2 regions of the Ensifer adhaerens genome follow, and region 2 is predicted to be linked to the other one. Evidence: predicted binding sites of a transcription regulator. Region 2 holds the regulator's gene; the other holds the start of a gene.
What was found. The regulator PhoB, encoded in region 2, activates phosphate uptake and scavenging genes when phosphate is short. The targets are predictions, from matches to a motif close to TGTCATNNANCTGTCAT.
Positions count from the first base shown of each region.

Region 1: a site for PhoB is predicted at 1,903-1,919, ahead of LAC81_RS04115 (PhoX family protein). Genes of this name have one in related genera too.

Region 1 is NZ_CP083349.1:844,723-847,792, forward strand. Features, by position in the region: gene LAC81_RS04115 (PhoX family protein) at 1-1,828, opposite strand, end outside; gene LAC81_RS04120 (DUF2339 domain-containing protein) at 2,024-3,070, shown strand, end outside.
Region 2 is NZ_CP083349.1:154,432-157,501, forward strand. Features, by position in the region: gene pstB (phosphate ABC transporter ATP-binding protein PstB) at 1-610, shown strand, start outside; gene phoU (phosphate signaling complex protein PhoU) at 661-1,374, shown strand; gene phoB (phosphate regulon transcriptional regulator PhoB) at 1,629-2,312, shown strand; gene LAC81_RS00725 (GcrA family cell cycle regulator) at 2,382-2,903, opposite strand.

The DNA.
Region 1 (3,070 bases), 690 kb from region 2:
CGGCGCCAACAGGAACGCGGAAAAAGAGCTTCGACGTGCCGCGGGCGGCGCCATCCGTGTCGATCGCCCAGATGCCGTCGGCGCGGCCGGTGTCCTTCTCATTGTTGCCATCGGTCGAAACCCAGAGGCGGCCGTCGGTGTCGATCGCGCAGTTGTCGGGCATGCCGAACCAGCCGTTCTTGGTGGTCGCGGTCGAGAACGAGGCGCCGACCTCGGCAACAGCAGGGTCGCCGCACTTCAGGAGCACGTCCCAGCGGCTCTTCAGCGAGGCAAAGTCGCCATCGGTTTCGGTGATCTCGACGATGTGGCCGAAGGCGTTCTTGGCGCGCGGGTTGGCGGCGTCGACTTCTTCTGCCTTGCGCTTCGTGTTGTTGGTCAGCATCACGTAGACCTTGCCCGTCTTGGGGTTCGGCTGGACGTCTTCCGGACGGTCCATCTTGGTGGCACCAAGCGCGTCGGAGACAAGGCGGGTGTTGATCAGCACGTCGGCCTGCGAGGCAAATCCGTTGGCTTCGGTCAGCGGGCCCTCGCCGTGCGTCAGCGGCATCCAGGTGACGGTACCGTCTTCGTCGAACTTGGCGACATAGAGCGTGCCCTCGTCGAAGAGGTCCATGTTGGCGGCGCGGTCGTCAGGGTTGAAGGTGCCCTTGGTTACGAACTTGTAGACATAGTCGTAGCGCTCGTCGTCACCGGAATAGAGCACGACGCGACCGTCCTTGTTGACGATTGATTCGCAGCCTTCGTGCTTGAAGCGGCCTAGGGCGGTGCGCTTCTTTGGCACGGACGTCGGATCCAGCGCGTCGACTTCGACGATCCAGCCGAAACGATTGGCTTCGTTCGGCTCCTTGGAAACGTCGAACCGGTCGTAGAAGGACGCCCATTCGTACTGGCCGCCCGGTGCGCCCAGGCGCTTCAGCTGCTTGTATTCCGGATGGTCCTCGGCGATCTCGCCGCCGAAATAGCCGTTGAAGTTTTCTTCGGCCATCATGTAGGTGCCCCAGGCGGTGACGCCGCCGGCGCAGTTGTTGAGCGTGCCGAACACCTTCTTTCCGGTCGGGTCGGACGGCGTCTTCAGGCGGTCGTGACCGGCGGCCGGGCCGGTGATCTGCATCGCGGTGTTGACGGTGATGCGACGGTTGTTCTTGCCGTCGAGTACCGGCTGCCACTTACCGTCGACCTTGCGGATCTCGATGATCGTGCCTCCGTGTGCCGCCATCTCGATGTCGACCAGTTCCTTGGTATACTCGCCGAGAACGACCTTCTCTTCTTCGACCTCCTTGCCGTCCTTGGTTACCTTTTCCTTCACCACGCTGGCGAAGGCCGGGAACATCAGCTCGGCATTGGTATATTCGTGGTTGACGACCAGGAGGCCGTGGTCGGCGCTACCCTCGAGCGGGATGAAGCCGACATAGTCGTTGTTGTAGCCGAAGAGTTTTTCCTGGGCGGCGGCCGTCTGGTTCTTCGGGTCGAACTCCGGGCTGTCGGCGAAGATCTTGTCGCCCCAGCGCAAAAGGATATCCGCGTCATACCCTTCGGCGACATGGTGCTTCTCGTCGACGCCGGCTTCGATCTCGGTGAAGTCGAAGCGCGAGCCTTCCTCGGCGCGTGCTTCGTCAGCAGTCAGGAGAGCGAGCGGGCTGACCGTCGTCGAGATCGCGGCGACTGCGAGCGAGCCGCCGATGAAGGAGCGGCGCGAGAAGCGGCGATGGATGATGTCGCCCATCGTCGGGTTGGTGGAACAGTTGTGGCCGATGTCTTCCAGCTCTTCCCTGCGTTCCGTCAGCGTCTTGAATTCGGTCTCTTCCGTCTGGGCGAGATGCTTGTCCATGATCGGGTCTCCTGTTGAACGATGGAAACCACCGCGCGAGACAGCGGTGTTCATCCGCCTGTACCAGCTGCCCGGTGACAGTTCTGCGACATTTCCGTGAAGAGATTACAGCGCTCGGACGTCTATGGATTTGGTGACCGCGCAAAAGTTTGTATGGTTGCGCCGAGCACGCCAGTGCGACCGTCAGGGGAATACATGTTCGAACTCTTTGCCTTTGTTGCCTTTATCCTCGCTCTTTCCGCCTTCGCCGGCGGTCGCAAGACGGCCGAGCGACTGGGGGCCGAAATCGCCGCGCTGAAGGCGGAGGTCGCAAGGCTGAAGGCCTCTTCGGGCGAAGGCATTCATGGCGAATCAACGAGCGAAGAGCTGGCAGCCGCGCCCGAATTGCCGGTGGAACCGGAGACGGTCGAGGATACCGGCGGCGACCTAGCGGCCAGCGCGGCCGAGGGCGCCCGCATCTTCGGTGGCGAGGAGAAGGCGGCGGATATCGAAGTCGAAGAGACGATTGTTGCCAGCACGGAAGCGCCACAGCCGGTTCCGGCGGCGCCCCGTCAGACCGAAAGCCTGGAAAGCCGTCTCGGCGCGCGTTGGGCCGTCTGGGTCGGTGGCATCGCGCTCGCGCTCGGCGGCGTCTTCATGGTCAAATATTCGATCGATGCCGGTCTCTTGAGCCCCGCGGTTCGCCTGACGCTCGCTGCCCTTTTCGGCCTCTTGCTGATGGCGGCAGGCGAGGTCATCCGCAGGCGCGCGGTGCCCGTGATCGCCAATGAATTCCAGAATGCGATGATCCCCGGCATCCTGACTGCCGCCGGTGCCGTCACTCTCTTCGGGGTCGCCTATGCGGCCTACGGCATCTACGGCTATATCGGCACAGGTACGGCATTCGTGCTGCTGGCCGCGATTTCGCTGGCGACCGTTGGCCTGTCGCTGCTGCACGGGCAGGCGCTCGCCGGCCTCGGCCTGCTTGCCTCGCTCGCAACGCCGGCGCTGGTCTCGAGCGGCGAGCCGCGCCCCTGGGTGCTTTTCGGCTTTCTCTCGGTCGTCTGGCTGGCGACGCTTTCTGCCTCGCGGCTGCGCAGCTGGACCGTGGTTCCGACTTTGGCCAATATCGGCATCGGGCTGTGGGGGCTGGCTTACATCGCCGCGACCTCGCCATTCGAGCCGTTGCCGGTCGCGTTCGCACTGCTGGTGATGATCGTTGGTACCGGCCTCATCTGGCCCGGTGCCACGGCGCCGGCGCCG
Region 2 (3,070 bases):
GAATCGCATGAACGACACCATCGAGAACTGCCGCGTCACCGGCAAGATCACGCTCGATGAGGACGACATCTACGATCCGACCATCGACGTCGTCGAACTGCGCGCTCGCGTCGGCATGGTCTTCCAGAAGCCGAACCCGTTTCCGAAGTCGATTTACGACAACGTGGCCTACGGTCCGCGTATCCATGGACTTGCCCGCACCAAGGCGGATTTCGACGAGGTCGTCGAGACCAGTCTGCAGAAGGCCGGTCTGTGGAACGAGGTCAAGGACCGCCTGCACGAGCCGGGCACGGGGCTTTCCGGTGGCCAGCAACAGCGACTGTGCATTGCGCGCGCCGTTGCCGTTAGCCCGGAAGTGATCCTGATGGACGAGCCCTGTTCGGCACTCGACCCGATTGCGACCGCCAAGGTCGAGGAACTCATCCACGAACTGCGCACGAACTTCACGATCGTCATCGTGACCCACTCGATGCAGCAGGCCGCCCGCGTTTCGCAGCGCACCGCCATGTTCCACCTCGGCAATCTCGTCGAGGAGAACGACACCGACAAGATGTTCACCAATCCGGATGACCAGCGCACCCAGGATTACATCATGGGCCGCTTCGGCTGAGGCCAATTACGGCTGCAACAGTAACTGGAAAGCGCCTGTAAGGATCGACGATCATGTCCATGCATATCATGTCCGCCTATGACGAAGAATTGAAGTACCTGACGCGCCGCATCTCGGAGATGGGCGGTCTTGCCGAGCAGATGGTTGCCGAATCCGTTCGCGCCCTGGTCAATTCCGACCTGGCTTTGGCGCAGAAGGTGATCTCGGACGACACCATTCTCGACGATGCCGAGCGCCAGATCGGCGAGAAGGCGATCGTCACGATCGCCAAGCGCCAGCCGGTCGCCGCCGACCTTCGCGAGATCATGGGGTCGATCCGCATCGCCTCCGATCTGGAGCGTGTCGGCGACCTCGGCAAGAACACCGCCAAGCGCGTGATCGCGGTTGCCGGTTCCGGCATTCCGCGCAAGCTCGCACGCGGTCTCGAGCACCTTGCTGAGCTCGCTCTGGTGCAGCTCAAGGAAGTGCTCGACGTCTACGCCTCGCGCTCGCCGGAAAAGGCCAACAGCATCCGTGAGCGCGACGAGGAGATCGATGCGATCTACACCTCGCTGTTCCGCGAATTGCTGACCTACATGATGGAAGACCCGCGCAACATCACGCCCTGCACGCATCTTCTGTTCTGCGCCAAGAACATCGAGCGTATCGGCGACCACGCTACCAACATCGCCGAGACGATCTACTACATGGCGACGGGTGCCCAGCCGGAAGGCGAGCGTCCGAAGGATGACAACACGTCGACGTTGGGCTCGGTCAACGACTAGGTTGGAGCGGGATGCGAGGGGAAGCTGCCTACACTCTTCTCCATCCCTTTCTAGCGCCGAACGCGCGTTCGCAATGCATGCCCCATGAATATCATCCGGTCGCGGCTCCGGTCGCGGCCCCGAATTCCTGTATCTGAAGCACGCGGCTTTCGCACCGTCTTTGAAAACGGCGGTTGTGCTCCAGATTTAGAGTGTCTGAGCGCCGGACGGTCCACTGGACCCACACGGCACTCACGGTAAGGAGTGGTTACCTGATGTTGCCAAAAATCGCCGTGGTCGAGGACGAAGAGGCGCTGAGCGTCCTGCTGCGTTACAATCTGGAAGCGGAAGGCTTCGACGTCGATACGATCCTCAGAGGTGACGAGGCGGAGATCCGGCTTCAGGAACGTCTGCCCGATCTCCTCATTCTCGACTGGATGCTGCCCGGCGTCTCCGGCATCGAGCTGTGCCGTCGGCTGCGCCAGCGCCCGGAAACGGAGCGGTTGCCGATCATCATGCTGACGGCGCGCGGCGAGGAGAGCGAGCGCGTTCGTGGTCTGGCGACCGGGGCAGACGACTATGTGGTCAAGCCGTTCTCGACGCCGGAGCTGATGGCTCGCGTCAAGGCGATGCTGCGCCGGGCGAAGCCTGAAGTGCTCTCGACGTTGCTGCGCTGCGGCGACATCGAGCTCGACCGGGAAACCCACCGCGTTCATCGCCGTAGCCGCGAAGTTCGCCTGGGGCCGACGGAGTTCCGCCTGCTGGAGTTCCTGATGTCCTCTCCGGGCCGCGTTTTTTCGCGTTCGCAGCTGCTGGACGGGGTCTGGGGTCATGACATCTATGTCGATGAGCGCACCGTCGACGTCCATGTCGGCCGCCTGCGCAAGGCGTTGAACTTCTCGACCATGCCCGACGTCATTCGCACGGTCCGCGGCGCCGGATACTCGCTCGAGAGCTGAGAAAGACGACTTGAAGCCAATAAAAAAGGGGCCAGTCGGCCCCTTTTCCTTTTGTTCCCGTGCGGCGCCTCAGCGCATCCGACGGCGCTCGGCCGAGGGCTGGTAGGCAAGCCGTGCATGGAAGCTGCAATAGGGCGAGGATTCCGGCGAGTCATTGCCGCAGAAGTGGAACTCTTCCTTCAGCGGGTCGCCGATCGGCCACTTGCAGGTGCGCTCGGTGAGCTGGGTCAGCTCGAGGCGGCGCGACATCGGCACGACCACGTCGGTGCTGATGCTGAAATCCTGCTCTGCCACGAGATCGACTTCGATCTCTTCCTTGAGAACCGTGGCGCCGGACGGGCGGGCAACGGTGCGGGTCGCAACGCGCGCGGCGTAGTTCGGTGCGCGCGGGGCCGAGGTCGGCCGCTTCGGACGGGCCGCAGCGGTGGTGCTGCCGCCAGCCTTGGCGCGTCCCGGGAGGCTCAGGCGATGAACCTTGCCGATGACAGCGTTGCGGCTGACACCGCCGAGCTGTGCCGCGATCTGGCTAGCGCTCAGGCCCTCGGACCAAAGCTTCTTCAGTTTCTCCACCCGCTCGTCAGTCCAGTTCATTTCTGCACTCTCCGTTCTCAGCGTTGGGGATGGCAGAATCCCTCACCGCACCCCGGCTGAACCCCGAGGCTGCAAACGCGATAACTCTTTTGGTGACTAGGTCCGCCGCATGCGTCTAGTAATTGAATGTTAACGTACTGACCGTCGGACTCCGTGGCAAGAGTCCG